DNA from 3 places in the Glutamicibacter sp. NPDC087673 genome. Region 3 is predicted to be linked to each of the others. Evidence: riboswitches for the same ligand, from Rfam matches in the RefSeq annotation. Region 3 holds a riboswitch; each other region holds the start of a gene.
What was found. A riboswitch is a leader RNA that binds a small molecule or an ion and turns the genes downstream of it on or off. The one in region 3 is predicted to bind S-adenosylmethionine.
Positions count from the first base shown of each region.

Region 1 (7,002 bases), on a different contig from region 3:
CAGCTAGAGGATCGACCAGAAAAGTCCACTATTACCTGCGCAAGCGCGGCACCAATCGGTGCCGCGCTTGCTGCGGGAAAGATAGGGATATCGCCTAGCTCAAGGTCCAGGAGCGCTTGGACAGGCCGTACCAGAAACCGTCAATTGCCGTCTTGGCATCAATTCCACCCGAGGCGTATGCCGCACCCAGCGCAACGTACAGCGGAGCCCAATGCTCCGAGCGCGGGTGCGCTTCGCGGGCCGCCGGGGCCTTGTGCAGGAAGTCGAGGATGGAGTCCACATCCCCGCGGGCCATTGCCTCCTCGGCCCAATGGTCGAACTCGCTGGAGGCCGATGGCGGCGCCGAATCCGGCCCGCCGGCTGGGTTGAACCAGCGCAAGTTGTGGGTGGTGAATCCGGAGCCAACGATCAAGGTTCCCCGCTCGCGCAAGGGCGCCAAGCTCTTGCCCAGATCAAAGAGTCCTGCAGGATCCAGTGTTGGCATGGACATCTGCACCACCGGTACATCCGCATCCGGAAACATTTCCTTCAGCGGCACGTAGGCGCCATGGTCCAGTCCACGCGTCTCGTCGCGCTCCACGTGATGGCCATAGGCCGAGGTCAGCCGTTCGACTTCATTGGCCAGCTCGGGCGCCATTGGCGCGTCGTAGCGAACGTCGTAGTACTTCTGGTCGAAGCCCCAGAAGTCGTAGACCAATTCGTTCTTCTGCTGGGTAGCACTCAGCGTCACCGGCGCATTTTCCCAGTGCGCGGAGATCATCAGAATATCTTTCGGCTTCTCGAAAGTGCCGGACCAGCTAGCCAGCTCCTGGGTCCAGCGCTGGTCGTCGGCCAGTGGCGGTGCGCCATGGCTAAGGAACAAGACGGGAGGGGTATCGGATAGCTGATTCATGATTAAAACCTACCAAGCATTAGTTGAAGCGTCAAGTTTTATTTTCATGAATCCCGATATCCAACTCCAAATGCTCTCCAAGAGGCCCGTGGACAGTGCGGACAGCTTCGCCGCACCACGTTGGGTCCAACGCCAGAGGCAACGGAGGCCATGGCTTTCTTGCTCTGCTTCTGAGCGGCGGCGGAAATCTATTGCTTCTCTAATCACGAATGCAATCGGCAAGTCGTTCCTAAGCTGCGCCGGAGAAGTGGAACTGTACGGCTTTGCAGGCATCAGGCGTTGCCTGGCCAGTCTTTTCCAAGCCATTAATTACGCTCAGCTGGGGATTCGCAGTACGTTCAACACTTCGGCTTCGAACGGCTGCGGTCTCCAATATCAGACTTATCGACCATTAATCTTTAGAATGGTTTGTATGCAAGAAGAAGAACTGATGCAGACGGTCGAAGAAGAATTCACCGCCATCTTATTGCGCGCCCGCCAGATGCTGATCCGTCGCGCCAAGATCATCCACCCGGACCTGCAGGATCCGGGGTACCGCTTGCTTGCAGTGGTCATCCGCGATGAAGCCCAGCAACAGGGAGCACTCGCAGAAAAACTGCGTCTGGACAAGGCGACTATTTCCCGCCTCGTGCAGCACCTCGAGTCTCTGGAACTTGTCACCCGCACCCAGGATCCTTCCGATGGCCGGGCCCAGCTGGTCTCGGCAACAGAAAACGCCAAGGAAAAATGGCGCTCCAGCGGTAACACGCTGCGTGAGGAACTGCGCCGCCAGCTCAAGGAATGGGAAGCCTCCGAACTGAAGAATTTTGGAGATCTCCTGCACCGCCTCAACGACAGTTTTGAACAGATTCTCTAGTCCCCGATCATCAGCTGAAGCCTTGGAGACCTTCTGGTTTCCAAGGCTTCAGCTTTTTAGGCTCACTCCATCAGCGCCAGGAAATCATCGGCGCTTAACGCAGCACTCTGCGCGGCTTGGGCAGTCTCTCCCAGGACATCATTGAACAGCTGCGTCTTCTTGGCCTGCAGCGCGAGCACCTTGGATTCGATGGTGTCCTTTGCCACCAAGCGATACACATAGACCGGACGAGTTTGCCCAATGCGGTGGGCCCGGTCAATAGCCTGGGCTTCGGCCTGCGGGTTCCACCATGGGTCCAGCAAGATGCAGTAGTCGGCGGAAGTGAGATTAATGCCGAAGCCGCCGGACTTCAGCGAGATGAAGAAGACCGGGAAATCTCCCTCGCTGAAACCGTCAATCAGTTCCTTGCGCTTTGGGCCAGTGGTGGACCCATCAAGGTATCCGTGCTCAATGCCCAGCTCTTCAGCGACGTCGCGTGCCTTGGCCAAGAAACTGGTGAATTGGCTGAAGACCAGAATCTTATGCCCTTCAGAAACCGCATCCCCCATGAGTTCGCGCAGCATTTCCAGCTTCGCGCTCGGAGCATCGCCCTCGCCTACCAAGGACGGATCCAAGGCCAGCTGGCGCAGCAAGGTCAGCGATTGGAGAATCTGGAAGCGATTCGAATCAACGTCGTCAACCAGCCCCAGAACTTCTTGCCGCACACGCTGGAAGCGGCGGTCATAAGCTTTGCGGTGCCCCGGCTCCAGTTCGACTTCCAGCACCTGCTCGGTCTTCGCCGGCAACTCTGGAACGACCTGTTCCTTGGTACGGCGCAGCACGAACGGACGCAGTCGGCTCTTCAGGCGCTCCAGGCGCTCCTGGTCTCCGTCGGCAATGGGCTTCTGGTAGTTGTCCTTAAAGGACTTCGCACCGCCCAGCAGGCCTGGTGCAGCCAGTGAGACCAACGCCCACAGTTCCAGCAGGTTGTTTTCCATGGGAGTGCCAGTGACCACGAATTTGCACGGCACTGGCAGCTGCCGGGCCTGCTTGTAGCCTTTGGAGGCATGGTTCTTCAGTTGCTGGGCCTCGTCCATGATCATGACGTTGAATCCGGCGGCTTCAAAATCCTCATAGGCCAGGCGGAAGATCGTGTAGCTGGTAACTACCAATTGGGCGTCACCGATCTGCGACGCCATGCTTTGGCCGCTCATTCTAGCTGTTGAAGTGATGCCGGTGACTCTCATCTGCGGCGCAAATCGCTGCGCCTCATTGATCCAGTTGCCCACCACCGAGGTAGGAGCCAGCACCAGGAATTTCTGGGCAGGATCCTCGACGCGCGCTTGTTCAAGGCAAGCCAGCAACTGGACGGTCTTGCCCAGACCCATATCGTCGGCAAGGACGCCGCCGAGATCATGGGTACGCAAGAAGTTGAGCCAGGATAGGCCGTGGCCCTGATACGGGCGCAGTTCAGCGTTGAACGTTTCCGCTAGCTGGACCGGCTGCATTTCTTCACCGCTTTGCAGCGCATTCATGGTCTGCAGCCACTGGTTGTGCTGGGCTTCGATAATGCCCAGATCCACCAGTTCTTGCCACCAGTCGATGCTCAACTTATGGATGCGGATCGTATCGCCCTGCACCGTGCCCAGCTCCCCGGCCTCTGATATCAGCTGGCGCAGCTGCGTGAAATCTGCACCATCAATCGGGATCACCGTAAGGTCATCGAGGACGAGATACTCATCTTGCTTGGTCAAGGCCTCCAGCAGCAGTGGGAACGGGACCTTGGTCTCGTCCAGGAGCACTTCCACAGACAAGTCGAACCAGTCCCCCGTGCTTTCGCCGGCTTCGACACTGACAGCGGCCGGCGCGTGGCTGATCCGGTACTTCGGCAGCCTGTTCTGCTCTTCAACGACCACATCGGGATGCTCTGCCAATAGCGGCAATGCGTAGACCAAGAAATCGATGGATTCGGAGGTGCTGAATTCCTTCGGCGGGAAGATTCCTGAAGAGGTCAGTTGCCCCAAGGAAGCCTGCGCGCCGAGCTTGTCCTGCACCGAAGCAGCAATTTCCTTTTCCACGGCATACTGGCGGGGGCCCGCGGAGGCGTACTCCCAGGAATAGCTCACGGTCAGCGGAGTTCGGATGCTCTCCAGGGACAGCTTGAGGCTGGGGCGTGCTGGAACAGGGATGCTGTAGCTGTCATCCTCGCTCTTCAACGGTGCCATCAGGCGCAATCGGTCCAGGTGCTGGCGCTCGAAAAGCTCAACGCCTTCCTGCGGGATGGATTGCGCACCGGATTCAATAAATGTGGCCAGTTCCTTCGTGACCGGTTCAGCGAACCGGGCCAAACCGATTTCCCTGGCCTTCGGCAAGGGGCTGGACGCGTAAGCCAACAAGGTCGGCGGCGTGCCTATGGGCAAGAGGTAGACGTGCTCTTCGCTCGGCCCGCGCAGCTTCCCTTCCATGCTCAGGCCATGTTCACCGCGACGCACATCCACGTGTGCCATGGCTGGTTGCTCGCTGAACTCCACCGGGGCCTTGGCCGTAGAACCGCCGTTGACGATCTGCACTCCAGCTTCACGCAGGGCTTCGAACGCATCCAGCAGGTCCTGGCCTGGAAAATCCATCAAGGAGATCCACTCCTTGGGATCCCACGAATGGCGATAAGTATCTTGTTCAACGTGTTCACGCAACCGGTCCAGTTCAACGACCGCACGACGCTGCTTCTTGGAGAACCGCGTATCAAAAGCAACATTGCGCCAGCTGATCCCGGTTTGGATCCAGGGGCTCTTGGTGCCCTGGCGGGCCGGGCGTGCCTGCAAGGTCAGCGCGTCCTCGCCGCCATAACGCGGTTCGCTTACCACTTTCAGGATCAATCCCAGCGGTTCTTCGGCAACCAGCGGCTCATCGGAAATGACTGGAAGCAGACGGTCAAGGGTACGTTCCCACTGCGGCTTGCTATTGCGTTTCCAAGCGTGGGGATCCACCCCGGAGTCGGAGACGAAAAAGCCCTGGTCTTCTTCGGTGGTGACCTCAATGAGCAAGGCGGCGACATCTTCACAGGACTGAACCCCCGGATGCTTGCCGCAGAAGCTGGTGAAGCTGATATTGCCCTCGGTGATTTCCAATTGGGCCATCACCGATTCACGCAGCACCACACCGGAGATGCGGGTAGATCCCGGTTGCATTACCCGGTTGGCGATCTGCACTTTTCCGGAATCACACAGGAATTGGCCCAGGTTGTATTCGGATTCGGTCACCAAGGTCTGGGCCGCAGAAAGTGTCAGCTGGAATTCCATACTCGCCGTTCATTGTTCGTGCAGTGGGCGCCCGAGAGCTAGATTCCATCTTAGCGAGCCGGAAAGCAAGATGCCCGGTGACGAAAAGTTACTTCTGCCCTTTACCCGCGGGCCCTGCAACCGATAGAAATTAATCACTGAATCACGAGTTCCACTCTTTGAGCCCTGGCTGAGTGGACGGCAACCCTCCTGCGTCATTGTGCGGGGTGCCCCAGGTGAAGATTCGACGCATCTTGAACGCCAAGATGCGTAAGCGATGGCGCCCCTTGCGCCAGAAAGGGGATCAATTCCCCATGACTAATGCAGCATCTGCCCCAACCGTATCCGAAGACCGCGCACAGCGCCTGCAGGAAGCAGGCAAGGGCTGGGGCGAACGAATTTCGGCTGCCCCGCAAAGTGCCCAATTGACTTTCACCGTCGAGGGCGAAGGCTTCGATTCGGTAGCCAGCAACATTGTCTCCGGCAAGCACACCTTCCAGGCCGACGAGCCAGCTGCCCTGGGCGGCAGCGACCTGGCCGCAAGCCCCGTGGAATACGCGCTCGGAGCGCTCATCTCCTGCCAGGTTGTGGTCTACCGCTTGTACGCGCAGAACCTCGGCATCCAGGTGGACGACGTGAAGATCCAGGCCAATGGCCACCTCGATGTCCGCGGACTCTTCGGCATCGACCAGACCATCCGCCCCGGCTTCTCGTCGGTGGATCTGGACATCCGGATTGCCGGACCGGAATCAGCTGAACGCTATGAAGAACTGCGCCGCGCAGTGGATGCACACTGCCCGGTGCTGGACCTCTTCGCCAATCCGGTGCCCGTGACAACCGCGGTAAGCATCGCAGAGACCAACTAGAGTTCGCTGAACTAAAAAGCACCGCGGCGGCCCCCGACTTCAGGTGCCGCCGCGGTGCACTTCTAGCTGAAGCCAACTATTGCCCCAGGAAGTTCAGCAGGACTTTGCCGGAGCGAGCCGAATCCTTGGCCGTTTCGAAGGCTTCAAGCGCATCGGCGACCGGGAACTCGTGGGTTACCGCCTCGGAAACCTGCAGTGAACCGTCGGCCAGGGCAGCAAGCACATGGTCGATTTCGTCGTTGAAGCGGAAGGAACCAACCAGTTCCAGCTCGCGGGTAATAGCCAGCGAAATGAGTGCGGGTTGTTCTCCTGAGGGCAGCAACCCGACCATGACCACTCGACCGCCGCGCACGGCACCGCGCACGGCGGAGGCCAACCCGCGGAAGTTGCCGCTGGCCTCGATCACCACGTCCGCGCCCACCTGGGCAAGAGCTTCCTGGTCATCGGCGCGCAAAGTTGAAGTGGCACCGAGTTTCCCGGCGATTTCCAACGGCTTCTCGTGCATGTCCACTGCGATGATTTCTTTGGCTCCGGCACGCTTGAGCACTGCTACAGCGAGAGCTCCGATCGGCCCAGCACCAATAACCAGCGCCTTCTTGCCGGCGACTTCACCGGCGCGCGACACCGCATGCCAAGCAACCGCAGCCGGTTCTGCCAGTGCCGCATCACGCAGTGCTAAGCCAGCAGGCAGCTCACGCAGCATGCGTGATGGCAGGTTCACTTCGCGGGCGAATGCGCCCTCGGTGTGCGGGTAGCGGGCGGCCGAGCCCAGATAGGTGCACCCCGGGGAAAGATTCGGGCGGTCGGCCGGGTAAGGTTCCCCGGTCTCGCCTGGTGTTGCCGGGTGCACGGCGACTTTGGTTCCGGCTGCCGGCCCGCTGCCGTCAGCGGCGGCCTGCATGACGGTCCCGACGATTTCATGCCCGAGAACCATTGGAGCCTTGAGGAACGATTCCCCGGCGGCGCCGTGGCTCCAGTAATGCAAGTCTGATCCGCAAATACCGCCGTAAGCGATGGCAACGCGTGCTTCATCTGCTCGCGGCGCTGCCAGCTCGATTTGTTCAATACGCAAATCATCGGCTGCATGGGCCACGACGGCCAACGTGCTGGTGGCGAGGGAATTAGACGACA
Region 1 covers NZ_JBIUWB010000001.1:100,093-107,094, forward strand. Annotated here, with positions in the region: gene ACIOTL_RS00490 (S8 family peptidase) at 1-7, shown strand, start outside; gene ACIOTL_RS00495 (dioxygenase) at 95-892, opposite strand; gene ACIOTL_RS00500 (MarR family winged helix-turn-helix transcriptional regulator) at 891-1,748, shown strand; gene ACIOTL_RS00505 (DEAD/DEAH box helicase) at 1,811-5,026, opposite strand; SAM riboswitch class IV at 5,167-5,288, shown strand; gene ACIOTL_RS00510 (OsmC family protein) at 5,320-5,871, shown strand; gene ACIOTL_RS00515 (L-idonate 5-dehydrogenase) at 5,948-7,002, opposite strand, start outside; gene ACIOTL_RS00520 (SDR family oxidoreductase) at 6,993-7,002, opposite strand, start outside.
Region 1: linked by a shared signal. The riboswitch ahead of ACIOTL_RS00510 (OsmC family protein) and the one ahead of ACIOTL_RS13810 (O-acetylhomoserine aminocarboxypropyltransferase/cysteine synthase family protein) in region 3 are both predicted to bind S-adenosylmethionine.

Region 2 (7,002 bases), on a different contig from region 3:
CTGGCGTCCGGCTGCACCGTCGTGCTCAAGCCCGCGGAGCTGACCCCGCTGACCGCCGTGCGCATGGCGCAGATTGCGCTTGAAGCAGGCATCCCGGCCGGTGTGCTGAACGTGGTCCAGGGCTTGGGGCCGGTGGCCGGCCAAGCGCTCGCCGACCATCCGGATGTCGACAAGCTCTCCTTCACCGGATCCACCGCGGTAGGCAAGAAGCTGCTGGCGTCGGCAGCGGTCAATCTCAAGCGGCTGAGCCTTGAGCTGGGCGGCAAATCCCCGGTGGTGATCTATCCCGACGCGGATCTGGACAAGGCCATTCCGGCCGCCGCCATGAGCATCTTCGGCAACTCCGGCCAGGTCTGCGCGGCAGGGTCGCGACTGTATGTCCACGAAGACATCGCAGACCAGGTCATCGAAGGCATCGCCGGATTCGCGAAGAACCTCAAGCTGGGCGCTGGCCTGGCAGAAGGAACCCAGCTGGGCCCGCTGATCTCCCAGGTGCAGCGCGAGCGCGTGCTGGGGTACATCGAGGCGGGCATCGCTGATGGTGCGGAACTCGTTGCCGGTGGCTTGGCCGAAGGCGAAGAAGGATTCTTCGTGCAGCCCACCGTGCTGAAAAATGTCAGTCCGGACATGTCCATCGCCAAGGATGAGATCTTCGGGCCGGTGCTCTCGGTGAGCACCTTCGGCGACGAGGATTCGCTGGCCGAGGTGCTGCGCCGGGCCAACGACACCGACTACGGTCTCAATTCGGTGATCTTCACCCAGGACATTTCCCGCGCGTTGACCTTCGCCAAGAAAATCCAGGCCGGCAACGTCAGGGTGAATACCGGTGCCGGCATGGATGCGAACATGCCGTTCGGCGGATTCAAGCAGTCGGGGTGGGGCGCCGAAAATGGCCGTGAAGGCATCGAGGCCTACACCTCGCTGAAGTCGGTCACCGTCAAGCTCGACTAACGGCAATGTTCTAATCCGGGACTGCTTTGCGCAGTCCCGGGCCGATAGGATGAGCTCATGAGCGAAAAGGAGCAACCCCGGCTGGCTAGCGCGTTGGCGCAGAAAGTCGTCGACACGATTGCGCCGACCATCAACCGCAATGTGAACATCATGAATGCTCACGGAGTCATCATTGCTTCTACGGATGCTGCGCGTATCGGTACCCACCACGACGGCAGCGCAGAGGCGATCCGACGCAACGGCATCATCCGTGTCAGCCAGGCCGACGGCTCGGCCGGAACCCAGCCAGGGGTCAATGTGCCGCTGGTGCTGAACGACCAGCTCTGCGGCGTTGTGGGCGTGACCGGAGCTCCCCACGAGGTGGAACCGCTGGCCGGCCTGATTGCATTGACCGTTCAATTGCTCTTTGCCCAGGAACGCGAGCACTCTCGCAGCGCGCGGCGCGAGACCGAAGCCCGCGACATTATTTCTGCGTTGATCGCCGGTCGCGTTGCACCTGAAGTGATCGACCGCTCGCTCGCAGCGCATGGTTTGCGCGGGCCGAAATGCATTGAAGCTTGGCTGCCCCGAAGCGTAGGGGATCCGTCGCTCGAAGAGCCGGCGAAGGATCATCACCGCACGTCATGGATTAGCCTTTCCGGCGCGTACTGGAGGCTTTGCGCTGCCAGCGAGACAGCTTTCGCTCCCGAGCGCATGGACCAGGAACGTTTCCTGGTCTCCGCGCCTGTCGAAAAGGCCGAGGATCTCATGGCCGAAACCGAAGTGCTGCGCGTATTGGTGGGCTATCCGGCACTCGTGCCATCCCACGCGCGGCGCCGCATGTGGAGCCGGGAAATTGCTGTGGCTATCGCCCGCACCCCAGCCCGCAGCCTGGAACATGCAGCTGCCCCAGCGATGCAGCTCAATGAGGAACAAGCCAGAACCCTGCTGGTCGTTGCGACAGCTGCTTCGATGAGCCAAGCGGCCACGGATCTGCATATTCACCGCAATACCTTGGTGCAAAGACTTGAGCGGATAAGCCAGGTCAGCGGCGTCGATATTCGGCGGTCCAGCGAATCCCTGAAACTCCAGCATGCCATCTACGCGAGAGTGGCCTTGGGCCAGCTGCATGTTTTCTAGGCCCTGGAAACGAGGGGAGCTGGCGCCGGGGCTGGGAAGGGTGGGGTGTTTGCACACATAGGCTCTTTCGAACCCAGGCAAATGTGGTCGTGTGCCCATAGGTATTCGGGGTCACTTTTCCTAGTATTGGCAGGATGATCGATCTTTGCGCCCGAAACCGGGGTGGCACGGTGGCATCTAGCCCAACGGGCAAAGCCTTGAGCAGCTTCGCCGATAGGGCTGGTCCACCCGTTGAGCCACTGCGGGCTGGACGCAGAGAACTACCGATATTGGCAAAGGAGCCAACCCGCCGTGTACGAACTGCTAGTTCTGCTGATCCTTGTTGTGGCCATCGTGATGGTCACAGCACGCCTGAAGATCAGCCCATTTCTCGCCCTCGTTGGCGCCGCTATCCTGGCGGCCTTCGCCTACCGGATTCCGCTGGCCGACGTGGCTTCGACGGTCACCACGGCTTTCGGCAGCACCATGGGAAATATCGGACTGGTGATCCTGTTCGGAACAATGATCGGTGTCATCCTGGAGAAATCCGGCGCCGCGATCTCCATGGCAGATGCGCTGATCAAGGTCCTCGGTACCCGGTTCCCCAACCTGACGCTATCGATTATCGGCTACATCGTTTCCATTCCGGTCTTCTGCGACTCGGGATACGTGGTGCTCAACTCGCTGCGCAAAGCCATCACCCTGCGTACCGGGGTCTCTGGGCTGGCAACTTCCATCGCCCTGATGACCGGCCTGTACGCGACCCACACCATGGTGCCTCCAACTCCGGGCCCGCTGGCCGCAGCCGAAAGCATCGGCATTGCCGATAACCTGGGCTTGATCATCGCTGTCGGATTGCCCGTTGCGGCCATCTCGGCACTTGCCGGCTTGGCCTACGCCAGCCGCTTCAACAAGTCCCAATGGACCCCGTTGCCAAGCGACGACCACAATGACATCTCCGAACTCGACTATGAGCAGCTGCGTGCAAGCTTCGGAAAATTGCCCAGCCCGGCGCTGGCCTTCATGCCGATCCTGGTTCCGCTGGTGCTGATCTGTGCCGCATCCATTGCGAAGCTGCCCTCGCACCCGATTGGCGAAGGCGCTGCCCTGGAAATCCTTTCCTTCCTGGGGACGCCGGTTATTGCGCTGATCTTCGGCTTGATCTCATCGACTTTTCTTTTGAGCGGTGGCAGCAAGCTGGCGGTCTTCAATGAGCAGATGAACGAAGCTGTACGCACCGCTGCTCCGATCTTGCTGATCACCGGTGCCGGCGCCGGCTTCGGCGCGGTCCTGGCCGCGTCGGATCTGACCACGATTCTTTCGGATTCACTCAGCGGACTGGGCTTGGGCCTGGCTGTGCCATTCCTGATCGCCGCTGCACTGAAGTCCGCCCAGGGCTCGTCCACCGTCTCAATGGTGACCACTTCCGCGCTGGTCGCTCCGATGCTCGGCTCCCTGGGCTTGGGTTCGGAGCTGGGCATGGTGCTATCCGTATTGGCAGTAGGCGCCGGTGCGATGGTTGTCTCGCACGCCAACGACTCCTACTTCTGGGTCGTCTCGCAGCTCAGCCGCATTCCGGTGATCACCGCCTACAAGACCCTGAGCGTGGCTACCGCCATCCAGGGCACCGCGGGGTTCCTGACTGTACTGGTCCTGGGAGCCGTACTGCTTTAGCAGCACGCCTTCCAAGAAAGCAACGGATCGCGCCATCGGCAGATGGCGCGATCCGTTGCTTTAAGCAGTGCTGGATTAGCCCAGGCCTGCCGCCGGGAAGCTCCGCGCGGCCTTATTCGCTGTGGCAGTCGAGATCACCAGCAACGCGATGGCGGCCAGGTAGCCGGTTCCGGTCGCGGCGAAGGCGAAACCGAATTGGCCCAGCAGGCAGAGAACTGCTGCGCTGGCCAATGCCGCCCAACCGGCCCAGGAAGCCGCGGCAAGCAGGGGCGCAGCCTGCTGATGCCCGGCGAGCCAGGCCCCATCGCTGGCCAAGGTGTGGCGCGTCTTGATGCCGATCGCCGCATTGCGAGCGAGCTTCCGGTCCCGTGCCATCGGGGCGAGGAACGCTGCGACCAGCGTTATGCTCAGCAACCCGAACATGAAGGCAATCACGCCTGCTGGATCCACTTGCCGCCTCTTCTGCCGATTGATCTTGAATGGCCATTCTATGCGGTCGCATGGAAGTGCCCTGATCCACGCTGTGTTCCCAATCGATGCCTAGGGGAACGCCTTTGAAATCCAGTTCCAGCATGCCAATTGCGTCATGCGAAGGTCATATGACGTCTTATCCGCCCGTTTTCCGGCAGGGCGAAGGCGCGAAGATGACCTATTTTGTCCTGCTGTTCCTCCGCATGACAGCGCCCTTCCCGAGGACCTGCCAGCAATGCTTGACTCGGAGCACAACCCATCCAGAGCGGCTGAGAGACCTGGCTCCGAGACGCCGCAGCAAGCCTGCACTCCGCAGGTAGTGCTAACGCCAGGTTCGATGGATCCGCAGATTTTCTGCATCCTTCGGAATCCATAGCCCAAGAGGAGAACGAAGATGACTGTACTGGATACCCAATTGCCGCGCGTGCCCTACACCGGCACTGCTGATGAAGCTGAACTGGCTCATTGGCGCGACGTCGCCCAGCAAGTAGCTGACAAGCTGGCGGCTGACGCGCTCGAACGCGACCGAAAGAACGCCCAGCCTTTCGCCGAAGTGCAGCTGCTGCGCGAAGCCGGGTTGCTCAATCTCTTGGTGCCTGCAGAATTCGGCGGAGCCGGAGCCCATTGGGAAGCGGCTTTCGAAGCGGTCCGCATACTGGCCGCAGCCGATGGCTCCATCTCGCAGTTGCTGGCTTACCACTACATCAACCAGTCCGGCATTGCGTTCTACGCCCCAGCAGAAGCGCAAGGGGCATGGTGGCAGCGCACCGTGGAAGGTGGCTGGCTCTGGGGCGATTCGGTGAATCCAGTTGATCCGGATTTGACGCTGAGCGCCGAAGGGGACGGCTACCGACTGAATGGAGCCAAGCGATTCTCCACGGGTTCCGGTGTTGGCGAGGTCATCGTCATCAACGCGCTGGTCCAGGGCGGAGAATACGACGGGCAGATTCTCGCGTTGGTTCTGCCACGCGATATCGATGGCTTGGAAATCGTTGACGACTGGGACTACCTGGGACAGCGGCTGAGCGCGTCGAATTCCTTGAAGTTCCACAACGTGCGGCTCGAAGCAGGGGACTTGCTGGGATTCGTCACCGATGAACCGGTCTCCACCCTGCTTACCCCCGGTATCCAGTTGGCCTTCGCCAACTTCTACCTGGGCATCGCCCAGGGAGCACTGGAGCGCGGCAAGCAGATCTTGCTGGGCCGCAAGAACGCCTGGCTGTTCTCGCAGGCAGAGACCTACTCGCAGGACCCGATCTTCCAGCGCACCGTCGGAGAGCTCAAAGCCCGCACTGCAGCAGTGGCGGCGCTGACCGAGAAGTTGGGCCGGAAATTCGATGCCCTGCTCTCGAAGGCCGGGGAAGTCACCCAGCCCGAACGAGCGGCGTTGGCCGTGGAAATTGCTGAAGCCAAGGTGGTCTCCACTGAGGTGGGAGTGGATGTGGCGAACCGGATCTTCGAGGTGACCGGTTCATCTTCGACTGCGAACTCGGTGGGTCTGGACCTGTACTGGCGCAATGTGCGCACCCATTCGCTGCACGACCCAGTGGACTACAAGAAGATCGAGGTCGGCGCCTACTTCCTGCGCGGAGAGTCCCAGCCGCTCTCGCTGTACACCTAAGAAAACTTCTCCCGGATTGGACTGAACGATGACTGTACTTGCAACTGGCAATCGACTCGCAGGCCTCAAAAACCGCTTCGCACCGCTCTTCGCGCGCATTGCGCAGGGTGCAGCTGAACGCGACCGCACCGGCGAATTGCCCTACCAGCAGGTCGCGGACCTGGCCGCTGCCGGCTTTGGCGCGGTTCGGGTCCCGGAATCGCACGGGGGTGCCGGTGCTACGCTGCCCGAACTCTTCGAGCTCTTCGTGGATCTCGCGGCGGCGGATTCCAATATTGCCCAAGCACTGCGCGCGCACTTCGCCTTCGTCGAGGACCGTCTGGTTGCGGCCCCCGGCCCGGGGCGCGACAAGTGGCTGGCCCGCTTCGTGGCGGGAGAACTGGTGGGCAACTCCTGGACCGAGGTCGGCACCGTCAAGGTCGGGGACGTGATCACCAAGGTCACCCCGGACGGCGAGGGAAGATTCAAGCTCAACGGCACCAAGTACTACTCCACCGGCTCGATCTTCGCCGACTGGCTCGATACCTACGCAGAGCGCACCGACACCGGAAAGCGCGTGATCGCCGCAGTCAACCGCCACCAGCCCGGCGTCGAGCTGGCCGATGACTGGGATGGCTTCGGCCAGCGCACCACGGGTACCGGCACCTCCACCTTCACCGATGCGATTGTCGCCGAAGAAGACCTCATCGACTTCGATACGCGTTTCAAGTACCAGACAGCTTTCTACCAGCAGGTGCTGCTCGCTGTTCTGGCCGGCTCCGCCAAAGCAGCCGAGCGCGACTTCGCCGCCGAGCTGAAGGCGCGCAAGCGGACCTTCAGCCATGCCGCGGCCAATCTGGCGGCCGAAGACCCGCAGCTGCTGCAGGTGATCGGCGAGGTCTCCGCGGCGGCCTTCGCTGCCGCGGCAACGGTGGAACGAGTGTCGACGGCATTGCAGGGAGCCTATGAAACTGCGCAGGCGCTGCACACCGGCGAGGTGACCGGGGAAGAGGACGAAGCAGCCAACGATGCGGCAGAGCTGGCCAGCGCCCAGGCGCAGGTGGTGCTCACGCCATTGGTCCTCAACGCGATCACCCACGCTTTTGATGCGCTGGCCGCCAGCGCCACGAGCGTTACCAAGAACCTGGACCGGCACTGGCGCAATGCCCGTACCGCCGGCAACCACAACCCCTGGGTGTTCAAGGCGC
Region 2 covers NZ_JBIUWB010000001.1:611,685-618,686, reverse strand. Annotated here, with positions in the region: gene ACIOTL_RS02920 (aldehyde dehydrogenase family protein) at 1-951, shown strand, start outside; gene ACIOTL_RS02915 (CdaR family transcriptional regulator) at 1,009-2,070, shown strand; gene ACIOTL_RS02910 (GntP family permease) at 2,362-3,723, shown strand; gene ACIOTL_RS02905 (SdpI family protein) at 3,799-4,173, opposite strand; SAM riboswitch class I at 4,448-4,538, shown strand; gene ACIOTL_RS02900 (acyl-CoA dehydrogenase family protein) at 4,589-5,815, shown strand; gene ACIOTL_RS02895 (acyl-CoA dehydrogenase family protein) at 5,844-7,002, shown strand, end outside.
Region 2: linked by a shared signal. The riboswitch ahead of ACIOTL_RS02900 (acyl-CoA dehydrogenase family protein) and the one ahead of ACIOTL_RS13810 (O-acetylhomoserine aminocarboxypropyltransferase/cysteine synthase family protein) in region 3 are both predicted to bind S-adenosylmethionine.

Region 3 (7,002 bases):
CTGGATGGAATCGCTGGCCGGTACCGGGTGGTACGAAGTTCCAGGGTGGGGACGCGACGGATGGGACCTGGGATCCTGGCCTTACATCATCTTCGCCGCGACGAAGACGACCGATGAAACCGGGAAGTTGTGCGGATACACCACCTACGTGGAAGGCGACGTAACTGGTCAAAAGAACTAGGCCGTCCGGCAGAACGCTCCGATTATGGACAAGGGGAGCAACAGCTAGGAAGCCTTTTTGGTTTCCTTGGTAGCAAACCAGCCGGGCAAGCTAATCAGCAGCCCCACGACACCAACAATCGCCACCACCCAAAGAGCCGGGGCAGGCCATGAGTCCAGGTTGTTCTCATCCATGATGACCCCCGTAGAATACAGGGCAATCCCGCTGCATACCAAGGCAGTCAAGCTCATCCCGAGGGCCACGGACCATAGGGTTCTTCGATTTGCATCCACTGTCTGCTCCTTCGTATCTCCAGTCAACTGGCGCACTTCCAAGGAAGCTTCTGCTTCCGGAGAATTCTGAATAGTGCGTCAACCCAGAGTACTGTCTCCGATGCCTCTTAGCTGGGTGCCGCAGAGGGAATCCTCGCCCAGAGAAATTTCAACTCCGTGCAGCATTGAGGGTGCGGCGCAATGCTATTGCGAGATGCTGGAATGTTCTCGGGCCAGGGGAATTGAGTTTTCATATAGCAGTGCGGGCGGGATTTTTCTTCTTTCGTTCGCGCTCGTAGCGAATCGAAATCGATTCTCTCTGCCTGTTTTAGGGTTGGGTCGTTTGGCCTTGCGTTGCAGTGCTGTGGTTTGCAGATTTTTCGATCTGTGATTGAACGCGTCGAGCACTTCGGGGCCACACCCACGGCATGCCGTGGGCCAATTGCGTCGACCATGGTTCGTCAGAGGTCTTGTTCTTCCTTCGGAATGCTCCGTGCAAAAGTTCAGCGTCGTTGACCAAACCGGCCGATTCCGGGGAATTGCCGCAGAAAAATGGGTGCATGCAACGCAACGTTGCATGCACCCATTTCCTGGAATCTTGGACTCCCTAGGCAAGTACCTGGCGCTTGGAGGAAATGACGCCGGTATTGAATCCAGCCAGGCGCAGGCCGCCGTGGAAGCGGGCGTGCTCGATCTTCACGCAGCGGTCCATGACCACATTCATGCCCGCGGCCTCGGCGCGCCGGGCCACTTCCTCATGCCAGGATCCCAGCTGCAGCCACAGGGTCTTCGCGCCTACGGCCAGGGCCTCGTCCAGCACGGTAGGCAGGTCATCGTGCTTGCGGAAAACCTCGACCAGGTCCGGGGTCTCCGGCAGATCGGCCAGCGACTTGTACACCGGCTGGCCCAGGATCTCATCGAGTACCGGGTTGATGAAATACACCTTGTACTTGGAGGAGGAGAGCAGGTAGGTAGCCACGAAATAGCTGGCGCGCGATGGCTTGTTCGAGGCACCGACAATGGCGATGGACTTGGTGTCGCGCAGGATCTCCAGGCGCTGTGCGGCTCCAGGGCCTTCCCAAGCGGTATCAACGGCAGTCATTAGATTGCTCCCTTCGAAGCGGTTGGCAATGCGCAGGCGGAACCATCATAGGCCGGAGCCTCGAACCCTGCGGCGGAAGCGGCAATCGCTTCCTGCGAAGCGGCCAGCGCCTGGTCCAGATCCCAGAGGATGTCCTCGACATCTTCCAGTCCTACCGACAGCCGGATCAGATCTTCTGGCACGCCAGCGGAGACCAGCTGCTCGGCGCTCAGCTGCTGGTGGGTGGTGGAGGCCGGGTGCAGCACCAGGGTGCGGGCATCGCCGATGTTGGCCAGGTGGCTGGCCAGCTGCAGGGCTTCGATGAACTTCGAGCCGGCTTCGCGCCCGCCCTTCACTCCGAAGCTGAAGACCGAGCCGACGCCCATGGGCAGCAGCTCCTTGGCCTGCGCGTGCTGCGGGTGGGATTCCAGGCCGGCATAGTTCACGTAGGTCACACGCTCATCGGCCTGCAACCAGGCAGCGACCTGCTTCGCGTTGGACAGGTGGTTGTCCATGCGCTGCGGCAAGGTCTCCAGGCCCTGCAGCAATTGGAATGCGGACTGGGCCGGCAGAGCCGGTCCGAAGTCGCGCAGCTGTTCGCTGCGCAGCTTGGTCAGGAAGCCGTACTCGCCGAAGTTGTCCCACCAGGAGACGTTGCCGTAGCTGGCAACCGGTTCGGTCATGGTGGGGAACTTGCCATTGCCCCAGTTGAACTTGCCCGACTCGATGACCACGCCGCCCAGGGTGGTGCCGTGCCCGCCGATGAACTTGGTGGCCGAGTGGATCACGATGTCCGCGCCGTGCTCGATAGGGCGCAGGATGTACGGGGGAGTGAGCGTCGAATCGACTACCAGCGGGAGATTGTGGCGGTGCGCCACCTCGGCCAGGCCCTTCAGGTCAGCGATGTCGCCGGACGGGTTGGCCACCACCTCGGTGTAGACGGCCTTGGTGTTTTCCTGGATCGCCGCTTCGAAGTCGGCGGGATCATTGGAGTCGATGAAAGTGGTGTTGATGCCGAAGCGGCGCAGCGAGACATCGAGCTGGGTGATGGTGCCGCCATAGAGCTTCGAAGAAGCCACAATGTGGTCGCCTGACTGGGCCAAGGCCGCGAAGGTGACGAATTCCGCGGCCATGCCCGAGCCGGTGGCTACCGCTCCGATGCCGCCTTCCAGCGAAGCCATGCGCTCTTCGAAAGCCGCTACGGTCGGGTTGCCGATACGCGAGTAGATGTTGCCGTACTTCTGCAGGGCAAAGAGGTTGGCCGCATCGTCGGCGTCCTTGAAGACGAACGAAGTGGTCTGGTAGATCGGCACTGCGCGTGAGCCATGCTCGGCATCGGGGGTGCCTCCGGCATGCAATGCGCGGGTGCGGAATCCAAACTTGTGATCTGCCATGGTGGCTTACGACTCCTTGTCGATTGGGGTTTCGCGGGCACCGTAGGGCGGGCCGCGATCGAGGCAGGAATCCCGGAATCAATGTCGCTTCCTGCTGTGGTCCAACGGGTAGGCGGCTGCATCGTTTCTGGCGGTAGCACCGTAACCACCGGATGTGGCAGGTTGCTGCGGCGTCATCGAACCAGATCTCTCAACCGCTCGGGATGGTGTAATAATCTTCGCAACATGACCGTTCTTGACCCAACTATGAGTCGTAACGTTGCGTATTGGACGTAATGCCGGAGATTCTTCGATACCTGTTACCCCGGTTAGGCTGGAGCCATGGATACTTCGCTGGCACTGGTGCGACACGGGCAGACCGATTGGAACCTTGCAGGGCGCCTGCAGGGGCGTACCGATATCCCGTTGAACGACACCGGGCGCGAGCAAGCTCGCGAGGTCGGGCGCCAGCTGATCGGCCAGAACTGGTCGCTGGTACTTGCTTCGCCCTTGGAACGTGCCCGGGAAACTGCCGCGCTGATTGCCCAGCAGATCGGGGCCGAGACGGGGAACGCCGTTCCGGAACTCATTGAACGCGGCTTCGGCCCGCTGGAAGGCCGGATCATGGCCGAGGTCAGCGGAGCGGAATCGGCTGCTGCCAAGGACCTGCGTGAGCCGCGTGCCCAGATCTTGAGCCGTGCGGTGCCAGCGCTGCTGGACTTGGCCAGCAGGCATGCCGGGCGCAAGGTCATGATTGTCAGCCATGGGGCCACCATGCGCACCATCCGCGACGCATTGGCCGGAACCACGGATCCCCAAGGCGTGGAAAATGGCGAAATGCTCCACCTGGACTTGATCCGCCTTGAGCAGATCGCCAGCGAATTGGATCTGGTGGCATTCTAGGAATCCATGGGTATCTGCGTGAAGGAATTTTTTTCGTTCACGCCTCACAAAATGGTCTCCTCGTACGTTTACATGGTGAGAAGCCATGAAGGCGCAAAATTCCAGGAGAGCCATGCAAGCACCGTTCGAGCGGATAGTCCAGGACTATGGACTCAACATCCTGCGCGTTTGCCGTGCCCTGCTTGATGAGCATCGCGCGCAAGACGCCTGGTCCGAAACGTTCCTTGCCGCGCTCAAGGCGTACCCGCAACTGCCGGAGGACGCCAATGTCCTGGCATGGCTAGTGCGTATTGCCCGGAACAAAGCCATTGACGAGTTGCGCAGGAACAAGCCGGAAATCCTCATCGGCCAAGACGTGGACAGCCTGGCCCCATCGGCCCAACGGCCGGATCTGCAGTTGGAAAACCTGCAGCTGTGGCATGAGGTGAACCAGCTTCCTGGCAAGCAGCGGCAGGTGGTGGCCTACCGCTACCTGGGCGGAATGAGCTACGCGCAAATTGCCGGAATCCTTTCCGGCACCGAAGCTGCCGCCCGGCGTTCGGGCGCCGATGGGATCAAGAATCTGCGGGCCCGGATGGATGACCAAGAACTATGGCGGGAGCAGCCATGAACGGAAAAAATTATCGGCAGCAGGCTACGGCCGCTGAAGCGCAAGTCCTCGACTCGCTGCAGGACCGGCTCGTTGAACGGGCCCGTGCACGGGAACTTGTTGATGTTGCCTATCGCGTGGTCGATAGCCCCGTGGGGGCCTTGCTGCTGGCCAGTACCGATGCCGGGCTGGTCCGGGTCGCTTTTGAATCCGAAGGCCATGACCGGATTCTGGAGGTGCTCTCGGAAAGGCTCAGCCCGCGGATCCTGCGCGACAAGTCGAGCTTGGATGGTGCCGTCCGGCAGCTGGATGAGTATTTCGCGGGCCAGCGGCATGGCTTCGATCTTCCGGTGGACTTGCAGCTCTCCACCGAGTTCCGCCGCCAGGTGCAGCTGGAACTGGGTCATATCGATTACGGGCGTACCCTGAGCTACGCCCAGCTGGCGCAGCAGATCGGCAAGCCGAAGGCGGTGCGGGCCGTCGGTTCAGCCTGCGCCACCAACCCGATTCCCATCGTGCTGCCCTGCCATCGGGTGCTGCGCACCGATGGTTCATTGGGCGGCTACCTGGGAGGCTTGGAAGCCAAGTCCGAGCTGCTGAAGCTGGAGAACCCGGACTTCGCCAGCGGCGCCGCGACGCTGTTCTGACGGGCAGTTCCCGCATGAAACAAGTGCTGGGCTGCTGCCTCCCTTGCGGGAAGCAGCAGCCCAGCACTAATTGCTACGGGCTCGCGGCCCAGCAGCTGCTACTTGCTGCGCAGTTCGAAGCGATCTGCGTCCATGAGCTTGGCCCAAGCGGAGGCGAAGTCATTGACGAACTTCTCCTTGGCATCATCCGAAGCGTAAACCTCGGCCAGTGCACGCAGCTCGGAGTTGGCACCGAACACCAGATCCACGCGGCTGCCGGTCCAGCGGCCATCGGTGGTGGTGTAGGTCTGCTCGTCAGCGGATGGGGTCCATTCCAACCCCAGCTCCAGCAGGTTCGCGAAGAAGTCGTTGGTCAACGCGCCTGGGGTGTCGGTGAAGACGCCCAAGTTGGAACCGTCCCAGTTATTGCCGATGACGCGCAGTCCACCGAGCAGTACGGTCGCTTCCGGTGCCGAGAGGCCCAGCAGATTCGCGCGGTCGATCAGCAAGTACTCGCTAGGCAGCTTGACGAAGCCCGAGTCGTAGTTGCGGAATCCGTCGGAAACTGGTTCCAGCCATGCGAACTGGTCAACGTCGGTTTGCTCCTGGGTTGCGTCTACGCGGCCCGGGGTGAATGGAACCTCGACCTGCTGGCCAGCTGCCAGGGCTGCCTGCTCGACTCCGACGTTGCCGGCTAGGACAACGACGTCCGCGAAGGAAGCCTTGATCCCGGAAGTGGCGTTGAAGTTGTCAACAATCTCTTCCAGCTTGGCAATTACCGGCTTGAGCTGCTCAGGCTGGTTCACGCTCCAGGAGACCTGTGGTTCCAGGCGGATGCGGCCGCCGTTAACGCCGCCGCGCTTATCCGAGGTGCGGAAGGTCGAAGCGGCCTTCCAAGCCGTGGATACCAGCTGCTGGACGGTCAGTCCCGAATCGTTGATCAGGGCTTTAAGTGCGGCAACTTCAGTTGCACCCAAGGTGGTCTGCGGAGCTGCTGGCAGTGGATCCTGCCAGAGCAGGTCCTCAGCAGGAACCTCTGGGCCGAAGTAGCGGGACTTCGGGCCCATGTCGCGGTGGGTCAGCTTGAACCATGCGCGGGCGAAGGCGTCTGCGAACTGGTCTGGGTTCTCCTTGAAGTTCTTGGAGATCGGGCCGTAGACCGGGTCGAAGCGCAGGGCCAGGTCGCTGGTAAGCATGCGTGGCTCGCGGTGTTCCAAGGTCTCGAATGCAGGCTGGACCAAGCCGGCTCCGCCATTGTTGACCGGGCGCCACTGCTTGGCGCCTGCTGGGGATTCGAACAGTTCCCATTCGTAGGCGAAGAGGATGTGGAAGAACTCGTTGTCCCAGCGGGTTGGGTGGTAGGTCCAGGTGACTTCAAGACCCGAGGACACGGTGTCCGCGCCCTTGCCGGTGCCGTGGCCGTTCTTCCAGCCCAGTCCCTGCATTTCAAGCGGAGCTGCTTCTGGATCCGGGCCGATCTTGTCATCGGCATGCGCGCCGTGGGTCTTGCCGAAGGTGTGGCCACCGGCGATCAGCGCGACGGTCTCCTCGTCGTTCATGCCCATGCGGCGGAAGGTTTCGCGGATGTCTACGGCCGAGGCCAGCGGATCCGGATTTCCGTCAGGACCCTCAGGATTCACGTAGATCAGGCCCATCTGCACTGCTGCCAGAGGAGCATCCAGGTCTCGCTTGCCGGTGTAGCGTTCGCTGTCCAGCCAGACCTTTTCCGGGCCCCAGTAGACATCGTCATCTGCTTCCCAAACGTCCTTGCGGCCGCCGGCGAAACCGAAGGTCTCGAAGCCCATGTCTTCCAGAGCCACGTTTCCAGCCAGCAGGATAAGGTCGGCCCAGGAAATCGACTGGCCGTACTTCTTCTTCACTGGCCACAGCAGGCGGCGAGCCTTGTCCAGCGAAACGTTGTCAGGCCACGAGTTCAGCGGAGCGAAGCGCTGCTGGCCTGCGCCGCCGCCGCCGCGGCCGTCGTGCGAGCGGTAGGTG
Region 3 covers NZ_JBIUWB010000005.1:293,108-300,109, reverse strand. Annotated here, with positions in the region: gene ACIOTL_RS13825 (hypothetical protein) at 1-181, shown strand, start outside; gene ACIOTL_RS13820 (hypothetical protein) at 226-453, opposite strand; gene ACIOTL_RS13815 (CoA-binding protein) at 1,040-1,534, opposite strand; gene ACIOTL_RS13810 (O-acetylhomoserine aminocarboxypropyltransferase/cysteine synthase family protein) at 1,534-2,907, opposite strand; SAM riboswitch class I at 3,023-3,117, opposite strand; gene ACIOTL_RS13805 (histidine phosphatase family protein) at 3,229-3,789, shown strand; gene ACIOTL_RS13800 (RNA polymerase sigma factor) at 3,902-4,399, shown strand; gene ACIOTL_RS13795 (methylated-DNA--[protein]-cysteine S-methyltransferase) at 4,396-5,025, shown strand; gene katG (catalase/peroxidase HPI) at 5,124-7,002, opposite strand, start outside.